One region of the Verrucosispora sp. TAA-831 genome, then DNA from elsewhere that is predicted to be linked to it. Evidence: riboswitches for the same ligand, from Rfam matches in the RefSeq annotation. Region 1 holds a riboswitch; the other holds the start of a gene.
The links. Region 1 has a riboswitch for ZMP and ZTP ahead of ACQVFL_RS11645 (glycine hydroxymethyltransferase). Riboswitches for the same ligand answer to the same signal wherever they lie in the genome.
Positions count from the first base shown of each region.

Region 1 (7,101 bases):
CCAGCACCGCCGGGTAGCCGTCGAGGTGCGGCGTGGTGAGGTAGACGGCCGGGTCGTCGGCGAGCAGCGCCTCCTTGACGCCCAGGTCGGCGACGCGTACGCCGAGGATCGGGCCGTCCGGCGCGGCCGGGCCGAGCGCGTCGAGGTCGGAGCGGCGCAGCGGGCGCTCCCACACGAAGGACTTGTCCCGGACGGTCCAGGCGGGCAACCCGTCGTAGGAGGGGCGTTCGCCGGTCTCCGGCAGGCTCAACGCGATCCGGCGTACGTCATCCCAACTGGCCACCGTCCGACCATACGCCCCGGCGCGACGGCGACACACCGCGTTCGTCGGAAAGCGAACGGTGACCTTAGCCGTACCGTGCTCCTGCGTGGACGGTCATAATGGGCGGCATGGTTGCCTGGGAGTATGCCCTGCTGGTTCGCCGTTACCAGGGACAGGGCCGCAATTTCCACGTCTCGTTCGTCTGGTACGGCCCGGACGGATCCCGGAAGGACATCACCGCGTACGGCGACACCGCCGTGGCGCACCTCAACCGGTACGGCCGGGAAGGTTGGGAACTGGTCACCGCCGCCGAGGACGTCAACAACGTCCAGGGCAGCACCGAGGTGCACCGATATCACCTCAAGCGTCCCCTGAACTGAGTTCACCCCATCGTCGGTCGACCATCGCCCGGGAACGCGTTGACGGCGCGTCCCGGGCGTCGTCACGCTTGTCGACAGATGTCGATGCGTGCGCGTCGACCGGTCTGTTGCAGGGGGTATTCATGCGCAAACGCAGGATGCTGGCGCCGGTGGCGGCGCTCGCCACGATCGGCGCCGCTCTGGTGGTCGGGGCGGCACCGGCCCAGGCGGATCCGCCCGGCGGGACGCTGCGCGGGGTCTACTACAGCTACGACTTCTGCCGCTCGTACGGCTTCACCGGCGCCGCCGAGGGCCGATGGGACTGGTGGTACTGCGAGCAGAGCTACGCCCCGCAGAGCGCCCAGTGGTTCCTCTGGACGTTCGACTACTCCTGATCCCCGTACGGTGCGCGCCGAGCCGGACACCGGCCCGGCGCGCGTCCGTCGTCAGCCGAGGTCGACGTTCGGGTACAGCGGGAATCCGGCGAGCAGTTCGCCGGCCTGCCGGCTGACCTTGTCCGCCAGCGCGGGATCCAGCACGTATTTGGCCTTGGAGGCGGTGCCGTCCGCGTTCGCCCCGGCGCTGGTCTGGCTGAGCACCGTGTGGATCAGCTCGGCGGTGCCGTCCATCTCTGCCGTGCCCAGCCCACGGGTGGTCAGGGCGGGCGTACCGATCCGGATGCCGGAGGTGTACCAGGCGCCGTTGCGGTCCTGCGGCACCGCGTTGCGGTTGGTCACGATGCCCGAGTCCAGCAGCGCCTGCTCGGCCTGCCGACCGGTCAGCCCGTACCCGGTGACGTCGATGAGCACCAGGTGGTTGTCGGTGCCGCCGGTGACCAGCGTGGCGCCCCGGCGCAGCAGCCCGTCGGCCAGCGCCTGGGCGTTGTCGACGATCCGCTGGGCGTAGTCGGCGAAGTCGGGACGGCGCGCCTCGGCCAGCGCGACCGCCTTGGCGGCCATCACGTGCGGCAGCGGCCCGCCGAGCACCATCGGGCAGCCCCGGTCCACCTGGTCGGCCAGCTCCGGGCCGCAGAGCACCATGCCGCCGCGCGGGCCGCGCAGCGACTTGTGCGTGGTGGTGGTGACGATGTGCGCGTGCGGCACCGGGTCGAAGTCGCCGGTGAACACCTTGCCGGCGACCAGACCGGCGAAGTGGGCCATGTCCACCATGAAGGTGGCGCCGACCGAGTCGGCGATCTCCCGCATGATCCGGAAGTTCACCTTGCGCGGGTACGCCGAGTAGCCGGCGACGAGCACCAGCGGCCGGAACTCGCGGGCCGCCTCGGCGACCCTGTCGTAGTCGATCAGGCCGGTGGCCGGGTCGGTGCCGTAGCTGCGCTGGTCGAACATCTTGCCGGAGATGTTGGGCCGGAAGCCGTGGGTGAGGTGACCGCCCGCGTCCAGCGACATGCCGAGCATCCGCTGGTCGCCCAGCTCCCGGCGGAGCGCGAACCAGTCCTGCTCGGTGAGGTCGTTGACGTGCCGGGCCTGGGCCCGCGCCAACGCGGGGGACTCCACCCGGTCGGCCAGGATCGCCCAGAACGCCACCAGGTTCGCGTCGATGCCCGAGTGCGGCTGCACGTACGCGTGCGTCGCCCCGAACAGCTCCCGGGCGTGCTCGGCGGCGAGGGCCTCGACCGTGTCGACGTTCTGGCAGCCGGCGTAGAACCGACGCCCGACCGTGCCCTCGGCGTACTTGTCGCTGAACCAGTTGCCCATCGCCAGCAGGGTGGCCGGCGAGGCGTAGTTCTCGCTGGCGATCAGCTTGAGCGACTCGCGCTGGTCGGCCAGCTCCGCGCCGATGGCGTCGGCCACCCGGGGCTCGACGGCGCGGATGACCTCCAGCGCGCTGCGGAAGGCGGCGGATTCGGCGTTCGGCGGCATGCGACCTCCAGGTGACGTGCGGAAGGCCCAGGCGCTCGGCGTGCGTCCTCATGACGGGGCCGCTTCCCGATGGTGCTCCATCTCGACGCGCCAGTCACGGCCCCCGCCGATCCTAGCGGGTGGGCTGTCCGGCCTCGCGCACACCGGGTCGGACCCGCCCCGACCGGCCCGCGCGCTCGCCCCCGCGCCGGCCGTCCTGCGTCGTACGCTCGGCAGGTGGCGACCGCGGCCGAGGAGATCCAGGTGGGGCGGCGGGTGGTCCGCGTCTCCAGCCCGGACAAGCCGTACTTCCCGGAGCGTGGGCTGACCAAGCTCGACGTGGTGCGCTACTTCCTCGCCGTCGGCGACGGCATCCTGCGCGCGCTCCGGGACCGGCCGACGATGCTGGAACGGTGGCCGCGCGGGGTGTTCGAGGGGGCGACGGTCGCCACCCGGCAGGACAACCGGGGCGACGCCTTCTATCAGAAGCGGGTGCCGGCGGGCGCGCCCGACTGGGTGGGCACCGCGCACATCACCTTCCCCAGCGGGCGCAGCGCCGACGAGGTCGCGCCGGGGGAGTTGGCGGTGGTGATCTGGGCGGTCAACCTGGGCACCCTGCGGTTCCACCCGTGGCCGGTGACCCGGGCCGACGTGGAGCGGCCGGACCAGCTCCGGATCGACCTCGACCCGATGCCCGGGGTGGACTTCGACCAGGTCGTCCCGGTGGCGCACGAGGTGCGCGGCTTCCTCGACGAGCTGGGCCTGACCGGCTACCCGAAGACCACCGGCGGGCGTGGCCTGCACGTGTACGTCCCGATCGAGCCCCGGTGGAGCTTCGGCGACTGCCGGCGGGCGGTGCTGGCGCTCGGCGGCGAGATGCGGCGGCGCCGGCCGGACCTGGTCACCACCACCTGGTGGCGGGACCAGCGGGACCGGCCGGTCTTCGTCGACTACAACCAGATGGCCCGGGACCACACGATGACCTCGGCGTACTCGATCCGGCCGACGCCCGCGGCGCTGGTCTCCGCGCCGCTCGACTGGGCCGAGCTGGACGACGTACGGCCGGAGGACTTCGACGTGACCACCGTGCCGGCCCGGTTCGCCGAGCGGGGCGACCCGCACGCCGGTCTGGACGGGCCACGGTTCTCGCTGGACCCGCTGCTGGAGCTGGCCGACCGGGAGGGGCTGGCCGCGCCGCCGGAGCGCTGAGCGGCGGTCAGGCCCACGGGCTGCGGACCCCGTCGTACTCCTCGAAGACCAGCCAGCTCCGGGTGGACAGCACCCCGGCGATGCGCTGGACCCGGTCCAGCACCACGTCCCGCAGCGTGGCGTTGTCCGGTGCCCGGACCAGGGCGAGCACGTCGTGTTCGCCGCTGAGCAGCGCCACGTGCTCGACGTAACGCACCCGGGCCAGCTCCGCCGACACCTCCCGCCAGGTGTTCTGCTGGATGGTCAGGGCGATGTACGCCGAGGTGCCCAGCCCGGCGGGCTCCGGCGCGACCCGGGCGGCGAACCCGGTGACCACCCCGTCGCGCAGCAGCCGCTCCATCCGCGCGTACGCGTTGGTGCGCGACACGTGCACCCGCTCGGCGAGCGTCCGGACGGAGATCCGCCCGTCCCGGGTCAGTTCGTCCAGGATCCGCCGGTCCACCTCGTCCAGCATCGGGGCCGTTCGTCCCGGTCCACCCCGCAGGGGCGGTGCGTCAGCGGTCTCCTGGCTCACCGGAGCCTCCCATCAGTGCCATACATCCCGCGTTCACCGGCCATCTTGAGTCAATCATCCGACCACAGGAGCATAGGTCCACCACACGTCCAGGAGGTTCCGCCGTGACGACCACCCCTCAGGCGGCCCGCAGGGCAACCCCGCGGAAGCGCCGGTCGGCCACCCCGACCGTGCCCGACCCGGCCGCCGCCCTGCTTCCCCAGGCCGATCCGGTCCGGTTGCTGAACCCGGACGGCACGCTGCTGCCGTCGCGGGCCGACTATCCCGAGCCCCCCGTGACGGCCCTGCGCGAGATGTACCGCCGGATGGTCGTCGGCCGCCGGTTCGACGCCCAGGCCACCGCGCTGACCAAGCAGGGCCGCCTCGCGGTCTACCCGTCCTCCCGGGGCCAGGAGGCGTGCCAGGTCGGCGGGGTCCTCGCGGTGCGCGACGACGACTGGGTCTTCCCGACCTACCGCGAGTCGATGGCGCTGACCGCGCGGGGCATCGACCCGGTCGAGGTGCTCACCCTGCTGCGCGGTGACTGGCACTGCGGGTACGACCCGGCCGTACGTCGCACCGCCCCGCAGTGCACGCCGCTGGCCACCCAGTGCGTACACGCCGCCGGACTGGCCTACGGCGAGACGTACCAGGGGCGGGACACGGTGGCGTTGGTCTACATCGGCGACGGCGCGACCAGCGAGGGCGACTTCCACGAGGGGGTCAACTTCGCCGCCGTGTTCAAGGCACCGGTGGTCTTCTTCGTCCAGAACAACCGGTACGCGATCAGCGTGCCGCTGTCCCGGCAGACCGCCGCACCGACGCTCGCCTACAAGGGCGTCGGCTACGGCGTGCCCAGCGAGCAGGTCGACGGCAACGACCCGGTCGCCGTGCTCGCCGTGCTGGAGAAGGCGGTCGCGCACGCCCGCGCCGGCAGGGGACCGTTCCTGGTCGAGGCACACACCTACCGGATGGAACCGCACACCAACGCCGACGACGCGACGCGCTACCGCGACGCCGACGAGGTCGAGGCGTGGCGCGACCGCGACCCGGTGGCCCGGCTGGAGGCGTACCTGCGCTCCCGCGAGGTCCTCGACGACGCCGCCGTGGCCGCGATCGCGCAGGAGGCCGAGGAGTACGCGGCGCGGCTGCGCGAGCGGATGAACACCCAGCCCAGCGTCGACCCGCTCACCCTCTTCGACCACGTCTACGCGCAGCCCACCCCGCAGCTCGCCGCACAGCGCGACCAGGTCCGCGCCGAGCTCGCCGCGCAGGAGGAGGACGCCTGATGGCCACCATGACCATGGCGAAGGCGCTCAACGCGGCGCTCGCCGACGCGCTGCTCGACGACGAGCGGGTCGTCGTCTTCGGCGAGGACGTCGGGCAACTCGGCGGCGTCTTCCGGATCACCGACGGACTCCAGGCCCGCTTCGGCGACAAGCGCTGCTTCGACACCCCGCTGGCCGAGGCCGGCATCGTCGGCTTCGCGGTCGGACTGGCCATGTCCGGGTTGCGCCCGGTGGTCGAGATGCAGTTCGACGCGTTCGCGTACCCGGCGTTCGAGCAGATCGCCTCGCACGTGGCGAAGCTGCGCAACCGCACCCGGGGCGCGTTGAGCGTGCCGATGGTGATCCGGGTGCCGTACGCCGGTGGCATCGGCGGTGTGGAGCACCACTGCGACTCCTCCGAGGCGTACTACGCGCACACCCCCGGTCTGAAGGTGGTCACCCCGGCGACCGTGGACGACGCGTACTCGCTGCTGCGGGAGGCGATCGACGATCCCGACCCGGTGGTGTTCATGGAGCCGAAGAAGCTCTACTTCACCAGCGCCGAGGCGGACCTGCCGACGCGTACCGCACCCTTCGGGCGGGCGGTGGTCCGTCGGCCCGGCCGGGACGCCACCCTGGTCGCGTACGGACCGGCCGTACCCGTCGCGCTGGAGGCCGCCGAGGCCGCCCGCGAGGAGGGCTGGGACCTGGAGGTGGTCGACGTACGCACCATCGTGCCGTTCGACGACGACACGATCGCGGCCTCGGTCCGGCGCACCGGCCGTTGCGTGGTGGTGCAGGAGGCACAGGGTTTCGCCGGAGTCGGCGCGGAGATCGCCGCCCGGGTGCAGGAACGGTGCTTCCACGCCCTGCACGCGCCGGTGCTGCGGGTCTCCGGGCTGGACATCCCGTACCCCGCGCCGATGCTGGAGCACACCCACCTGCCCTCCGTCGACCGGGTGCTGGACGCGGTCGCCCGCCTTCAGTGGGACGACCAGCCGGACTCCCGCTGGCTCGCCGAGGTGCCGGCATGAGCGAGCGGAGCGAGCGAATCATCGGGTTCCGTGTGGTGGAGTCTCGTGGCGGCACGCAGCGGAGCGGAGTGCCGGCATGAGCGAGCAGGTCTTTCTCCTTCCCGACCTCGGCGAGGGGCTCGCCGAGGCGGAGATCGTGCAGTGGCGGGTCGCGGTGGGCGACGTGGTCACCGTGGACCAGACCGTGGTCGAGGTGGAGACGGCCAAGGCGGTCGTGGACGTACCCTGCCCGTACGCCGGCCGGGTGGTGGCCCTGCACGGCGCCGAGGGTGAGGTGCGTCCGGTCGGCCAGCCGCTGATCACGGTGGCCGCGCCGGTCACCGACGGCCCGACCGAGCCCGCCGGGCACGCGGTCTACCGCGAGGAGGAGCGGGCCGGCTCGGGCAACGTGCTGATCGGGTACGGCACCGGGCACGGCGGTCCGCGCCGCCGTCGACGTCCCCGCCTCGCCCCGACCGCGGGGTCTGGGGCGACGGTCACCGGCACGGCCCCGGCCGTCGTCGGTTCGGCCCCTGCTGTTCCTGTCGGCTCGGCCGTCGTCGGCGCGGGTAGGTCCGCGACTTCGGCGTTGGTCATCTCGCCGATCGTGCGGCGGTTGGCCCGTGAGCACGGCG
Region 1 covers NZ_CP192240.1:2,563,470-2,570,570, forward strand. The annotation lists gene ACQVFL_RS11630 (MmcQ/YjbR family DNA-binding protein) at 1-283, opposite strand, end outside; gene ACQVFL_RS11635 (hypothetical protein) at 382-642, shown strand; gene ACQVFL_RS11640 (hypothetical protein) at 765-1,016, shown strand; gene ACQVFL_RS11645 (glycine hydroxymethyltransferase) at 1,068-2,504, opposite strand; ZMP/ZTP riboswitch at 2,523-2,612, opposite strand; gene ACQVFL_RS11650 (DNA polymerase domain-containing protein) at 2,721-3,692, shown strand; gene ACQVFL_RS11655 (Lrp/AsnC family transcriptional regulator) at 3,700-4,146, opposite strand; gene pdhA (pyruvate dehydrogenase (acetyl-transferring) E1 component subunit alpha) at 4,311-5,474, shown strand; gene ACQVFL_RS11665 (alpha-ketoacid dehydrogenase subunit beta) at 5,474-6,487, shown strand; gene ACQVFL_RS11670 (dihydrolipoamide acetyltransferase family protein) at 6,564-7,101, shown strand, end outside.

Region 2 (7,101 bases), 750 kb from region 1:
TGACGGTTCGTGATCAGGTCAGGCGGCGAGGGCGTGTCGGGCGGGGCCGCGGTGCGGTGCGATGCTGCTGCCGTCGGGCAGCAGTTCGCCGGTGTCCTCGAAAACGATGACGCCGTTGCAGAGCAGACTCCAGCCCTGCTCACGGAAGCAGGCGATGACCTTGGCGGCTTCCCGGTCGGTGGCTTCGGCGGAGGGACAGGTGGGTTGGTGCTGGCACATCGGGTTCTCCGGACTGTGGGGGCACTGTGTCATGGTTCACATGACCAGTGACGCACAGTACCAAGCAAACGCACGGCGCATCGAGCAGAAGTGCGCGTGGTCCGTGGGAAATCCGCTGAACGGATGAGCCACAACCACCCAGACGTCGTGGAAGCGCTCCCACGGACGGTGGTCGATCCCTTACCGCTCGACCCGCCGGCCGCCCCCACACCCTGCCGCGGCCACCGCGTCGAACGCGCCCGCTGGCAGTGGCGCCCCACCGACGGCGGCGACCCCGCCACCGCCGTGCAGGACTTCCTCGCCGCCCACGGCCTGCCCCTGCACGACCTGGCCCGCCCCACCCGCCCCCACCACCGCGACGACCCCGTCTGCGGCGCCGCCCTGTACGTCTCCGCCGCCGCCGGCGCCCTACTCGCCGGCGGCGACCCCGGCGCCGCCAACCCCGCCGACCTACCCGAGGTCGCCGTCGTCGTCTACGGCCACACCGACACCCCCACCACCCCCACCCCCACCCCGACCGGGACGTGGTGGCGCGGCCCCTGGACCGAGAGCTGGACCCCCGCCGCCCACGCCGACGCCGTCCGCGCCGTCCGCACCGCCATCGGCCACGGCGACGTCTACCAGGTCAACGTCGTCGGCCACGCCGCCGCCCCCTACCGAGGCGACCCCCGACCCGCCCTGGCCCGCCTCGGCCGCCTCCCCGGCGCCCGCTACGGCGGCGTCCTGACCGGCAACGGCTGGGCCATCGGCTGCGCCAGCCCCGAAACCCTCGTCGAGGTCCGCGCCGGCACCCTCACCACCCGCCCCATCAAAGGCACCCGACCCGCCACCGCCGCCGGCCGCGCCGACCTGCTCACCTCCGCCAAGGAACGCGCCGAACACATCATGATCGTCGACCTGGAACGCAACGACCTGGCCCGCGTCGCCCGCACCGGCAGCGTCCGCGTCGACGACCTGTTCGCCGTACGCCGCTGGTGCGACCTGTGGCAGGCCGAATCGACCGTCCGCGCCGACGCCGCCGACGGACTCGGCCTCGCCGACCTGCTGCGCGCCGTCTGCCCCGGCGGCTCCGTCACCGGCGCCCCCAAACTCGCCGCCCTACACCACATCGCCGCCCTCGAACCCGTCGGCCGCGGCGCCGGCATGGGCGCCCTCGGCTGGGTCGGCCCCGACCACCTCGACCTCGGACTGACCATCCGCACCGCCGCCACCGACCGCCACCGCGTCCACGTCTGGGCCGGCGGCGGCATCACCTGGGACAGCGACCCGGACGCCGAAGTCGCCGAAGCCGCCGCCAAGACCGCCCCGGTTCGCGCCGCCCTCGACCCGACCCGCCCTGGCCGCCCCACCGCCGGCACCACCGACCGATAACCTTGCCGACATGACCATGCGGGACATTCGAATCATCGGCGACCCGGTGCTGCGCACCCCCAGCGAAGCCGTCACCAGCTTCGACGCCGACCTACGCGCCCTGGTCACCGACCTGATGGACACCCTGCTCGGCGCACCCGGCCGCGCCGGCGTCGCCGCACCCCAGATCGGCGTCAACGCCCAGGTGTTCGTCTACGACGCCGATGGCCACCGCGGCCACATGATCAACCCCACCCTCGAACTGTCCGACGAACTCGCCGACGACGACGAGGGCTGCCTGTCCATCCCCGGCCTGTACTTCCCGACCCCCCGCGCCCTGCACGCCACCGCACACGGCTACGACCAGCACGGCGAACCCCTCACCATCGCCGGCAGCGGCTTCCTCGCCCGCGCCCTGCAACACGAGACCGACCACCTCGCCGGCCGCCTCTACGTCGACACCCTGCGCGGCGACGTGCGCCGCCGAGCCCTGCGGGAGATCCGCGCCGGCCGCTTCACCTCACCCCGCCGCACCTGACCCGCCCGCCGCCACCCACTCGTCCCGGGTGATCGCGTACTCCACCTCACCGGCCTGCGCCCCCGGCAACGGATCCGACCACGACAGGTGGAACGCACGCACCTGACGCATCCCCACCGCCGCCATCGTCGCCCGCGACCCCACGTTGACCGCCATCGTCTCGGCGAAGATCCGCGACAACCCCAGGTCGACGAAACCGTGCCGGATCAACTCCCGGGCCCCCTCCGACGCCAGACCCCGCCGCCAGAACCGACGCGCCAACCGGTACCCCAACTCGGCCTGACCCACCACCGGCCCCTGATCGGCCCGCGACGGCGGCTCCAACAACCACCAGCCGACGAACTCGCCCTCGGTCGACCCGGCCCAGAACCCCAACCCCGGCGACCGCCGCGCCACCGCCAACCGCTCCCGGTGCAACCGCGCCACCTGCGCCGCCGACCGCACCGGCGCCAGGAACCGCATCACCTCCGCGTCGGCGTCCAACGCCATCTCGTGCGGCAGATGCACATCAGCCAACGGCACCAACACCAACCGCGCGGTACGCAGAACCACCTGGGACACACGCGTCATCATCCCGGCCAGCGGTCGCCGCCACCACCGTCGGCGACACCGCACCGACACGGCAACACCACCGAGTCCCCACCCCGAGACCACGACGTGTACGGCCAGAAGAACAACGGATCCCGCCCCAACAGACCCGCCAGGACGGCCCGGTCGTGTTCCACGCGCACCGACACCCGCCGATGATCACACGCGCCGCGGCACGCCGCTCACCCCGCCAGCCACTGGTCGTAACCCAACCTCGCCACCAACGCCACCACCACCAGCAACAGCACCGCCCGCACGAACCCCGCCCCCCGCCGCAACGCCATCCGCGCCCCCACCAGCGCCCCGACGATGTTGCACACCGCCATCGCGGCCCCCAACAACCACCACACGTGCCCGGTCACCGCGAACACCGCCAACGCCCCCGCGTTCGTCCCCGCGTTCACCACCTTCGCCATCGCCGACCCGTGCAGAAAATCCGCCCCCACCACCGCGGTGAACGCCACCACCAGGAACGTGCCGGTACCCGGCCCGATCAACCCGTCGTACAGGGCGATACCCACCCCCGCCACCAACACCGCCACCACGATCCGCCCCCGGGTACGCCGCCCCGGAAACGACGACACCCCCAACCTTGGCCGCAACACCACGAACACCGCCACCGACACCAACACCACCAACACCACCGGCCGGTACGCCGACGGCGGCACCGCACCCGCCAACGCCGCACCCACTCCCGCGAACAACACCGCCAGACCCGCCGCCGGCCCCGCCACCGCCCAATCCACCCGCGTACGCCGCGCATACGTCACCGCCGCCGCCGACGTGCCCGCGATCGCCGCCAACTTGTTCGTGCCCAACGCCGTCGCCGGCGGCACACCCGGCGCCGCCACCAACAACGCCGGCAACAACAACAACCCGCCGCCACCCACCACCGCGTCCACCCAACCGGCCAACACGGCAGCGGTCAGCAGCAGCGCGACCGTCGACGGATCCAGCTCCACGGCGGCATTCTTCCCACCCCGAGGCACCCCACGCCGCCGCCTGTGGCCAGCCTCACCGGCCCCGACGCCGCCGCAACCACACCCCGGCCGCACCCACCGCCACGAACACCACCATCGAACAGAACAACACCCGCAGCATCGGGCAACTGTCCCACGGCATCGATAAGGTGACACGGTGCGCCTGGCCACGTTCAACCTGCTGCACGGCCGATCCCTGAGCGACGGCCTGGTCGACCCGGCCCGCCTCGCCGCCGCCGTCACCGCCCTCGACGCCGACGTGCTCGCCCTCCAGGAAGTCGACCGCGACCAGTCCCGCAGCGGCAACCACGACCTCACCGCCATCGCCGCCCAGGCCCTCGGCGCCACCGAACACCGCTTCGCCGCCGCCGTCGTCGGCACCCCCGGCGAAGCGTTCCGCCCCCTGCGCCACGACGACGACGGCCACGGCGAACCCTGCTACGGCATCGGCCTCGTCTCCCGCCACCGGGTCACCGCCTGGCACATCACCCGCCTACGCCCGGCACCCCTACGGTCCCCGGTCTACGTACCCGGCCCCCGCGGCGGCCTCATCCTCCTGCACGACGAACCCCGCGTCGTCCTCGCCGCCGTCCTGGACACCCCGCACGGACCCCTCACCGTCGCCGCCACCCACCTGTCCTTCGTGCCCGGCTGGAACATCCGCCAACTCCGCCAGGCCGTCCGCGTCCTCCGCGCCCTGCCCGCCCCGCGCATCCTGCTCGGCGACCTCAACCTGCCCACCTGGGCCGCCCGCCTGGTGTCCCGCTGGCAACCCCTCGGCCGCCGCCCCACCTACCCCGCCGGGCAACCCCGCGTCCAACTCGACCACATCCTCGCCGACCGGCAGGACCTGCACCGGCTACCGCCCGTCACCGGCGTACGGACCCCGCTGGCCACCATCTCCGACCACCGGCCCCTGCTGGTCGACCTCGGCTGACCCCACCGCCGCCCGGGCCGCCCGCAGCGCGTTGCGGAACAGCATCGCCACCGTCACCGGACCCACCCCACCCACCCGCGGCGTGATCGCCCCCGCCACCCGCGCACACGACGGATCCACATCCGGCACCAACCGCCGCCCCGCATACCGCACCCCACCACCCACCACCACCGCACCCGGCCGCACATGCTCCGGCCGCACGATCCCCGGCACCCCCGCCGCCGCCACCAGGATCTCCGCCCGACGCGTATACCTCGGCCAGTCCGCCACCCCGGTGTGCACCACCGTCACCGCCGCGTTCGCCGTCGGCCGCTTCTGCGCCAACAACACCGCCAACGGCCGCCCCAACGTCGCACCACGCCCCAACACCACCACCTCCCGACCCGCCACCGGCACCCCGTGGAACGCCAACAACGCCTCCACACCCGCCGGCGTACACGGCACCGGACCCGGCAACCCCAGCGCCAACCGCCCCACGTTCACCGGATGCATCCCGTCCACGTCCTTGTCCGGGTCCAACACCTGCAACGCCCGGTCGAAGTCCAACCCCGCCGGCACCGGATGCTGCACCAACACCCCGTGCACACCCCGGTCCGCGCCCAACTCCGCCAGCACCGCATGCAGATCCGCCTGCGACGCCGACCCCGGCAACCGCACGTGCCGCGACGCGAAACCCAGCTCCGCCGCCTGCCGCTGCTTGATCCCGACGTACCGGGCGCTCGCCTCGTCGTCACCCACCAGCACCGTCGCCAACGCCGGAGTCACCCCCGCCGCCCGCACCGCCGCCACACCCTCGGCCACCTCGGCCAGAACACGCTCCGCCACCGGCACACCGGGCAACAACCGGGCCGTCGTCGACGTCGTAGACATGGCTCACCTCGACCGCGGAGGCCCAGGCGGACGACCCCCACGACGAGCTTCCCGATGGTCGATCCCATCCCCGGTGCCGCCAGTCGCGTCACCCGCAGCCTCGCACACCCGAGGCGGCCACCACCACCGTCCACTCCGGGGAACCACACGCTTGTCAGCCCGGGGGACCGAACGCCAACGCCACCCGCAACGCCACGTCCCGCACGCGGGTGAACCGCCGCACCTGCGCCAACCGGCCCGCCCGCACCGCCATCGCCGCCATCCGCTGCGTCGGCACCCGCCGGTGCCCGTCGTACCGGGCCAACGCCGACGACACGCCCGACTCCGCCGCCGACGCCTCCGCCAACGCCACCGCGTCGATCAACGCCTGGCAGGCGCCCTGCCCCAGATCCGGCGTCATCGCGTGCGCCGCGTCGCCCACCAACACCCACCGCCCCCGCACGTACGTCGGCAGCGGCGGCAGGTAGTGCACGTCGTGCTGCAACACCCCGGCCGCGTCGACGCGGTCCAGCACCGCCGGGACCGGATCGTGCCAGTCACCGAACCACCGCCGCAACGCCGCCAGATCACCCGCCGGCGGCCGGAAACCCTCCGGCGCGGCCACCGCCGCATACCAGTTGGCCACCCCGGGAGCCTGCGGCGTCACCCCGAACTTGCGCCCCGGACCCCACGTCTCCCCACCGGAGGCCACCTCCAACGGCACCGTGCCACGCCACGCCGTCACCCCCGAATAGCGCAGCGGAAACCGGTCACCGAACATCGCCGCCCGGGTCGCGCTGCGGATCCCGTCCGCGCCGACCACCACGTCGTACCCGTCACCCAGCTCCGCCGGACCCGCCACCGGCGCGCCGAAACGCACCGTGCCCGCCGGCAACGCCTCCGCCAACAGACCCAGCAACGCCGGCCGCGACAGCAGCAGCACCCCCTCACCGTGCCGCCGACGGATCCGCCCCACGTCCAACCGGGCGATCACCGTCCCGTCCGGGCGACGCATCGCCCCGTCCGGCTGCGCCCGCCCCCGTTCCCGCGCGAGCGCACCCACACCGAGGCGATCCAATGCCCGCAACGCCGACGGCCAGATCCCCAACCCGGTGCCCGTCTCGGGCAGCCCCGCCGCCCGCTCGAACACGGTCACCGTCCACCCGGCGCGCAGCAGTCCCACGGCCACCGCCAGCCCACCCACGCCGCCTCCGATGACGGCCGCTGATCCTCGCATCACCCGACCGTACTACAACTGTAGTTGCCTTCACTACTGCTGTAGTCTCACGCACGTGGACGCCCGCCAACAACGCCTCCTCGACGCCGCCATCGCCGTCCTCGGCACCCGCGGCCCCCGCCACCTCACCCACCGCGCCGTCGACGACCAGGCCGAACTCCCCACCGGCTCCACCTCCAACCGCTACCGCACCCGCGAAGCCCTCATCGCCGGCGTCCTCACCCGCATCCTCGACCTCGAGACCACCGGCTGGAACCACCTCGCCGGCACCCTCGACCACATCGACCCCACCACCTTCACCACCGCCCTCGGCACCCTCGTCCACGATCTCAGCACCACCCACCGCGCCCTCACCCTCGCCCGACTCGCGATCTTCGCCGAAGCCGCCCACCACCCCGCCCTG
Region 2 covers NZ_CP192240.1:3,316,177-3,323,277, forward strand. The annotation lists gene ACQVFL_RS15020 (DUF5999 family protein) at 19-219, opposite strand; gene ACQVFL_RS15025 (chorismate-binding protein) at 316-1,590, shown strand; gene def (peptide deformylase) at 1,601-2,107, shown strand; gene ACQVFL_RS15035 (GNAT family N-acetyltransferase) at 2,090-2,677, opposite strand; gene ACQVFL_RS15040 (sulfite exporter TauE/SafE family protein) at 2,878-3,657, opposite strand; gene ACQVFL_RS15045 (endonuclease/exonuclease/phosphatase family protein) at 3,833-4,612, shown strand; gene ACQVFL_RS15050 (bifunctional 5,10-methylenetetrahydrofolate dehydrogenase/5,10-methenyltetrahydrofolate cyclohydrolase) at 4,535-5,482, opposite strand; ZMP/ZTP riboswitch at 5,496-5,579, opposite strand; gene ACQVFL_RS15055 (FAD-dependent monooxygenase) at 5,637-6,698, opposite strand; gene ACQVFL_RS15060 (TetR/AcrR family transcriptional regulator) at 6,754-7,101, shown strand, end outside.
Region 2: linked by a shared signal. The riboswitch ahead of ACQVFL_RS15050 (bifunctional 5,10-methylenetetrahydrofolate dehydrogenase/5,10-methenyltetrahydrofolate cyclohydrolase) and the one ahead of ACQVFL_RS11645 (glycine hydroxymethyltransferase) in region 1 are both predicted to bind ZMP and ZTP.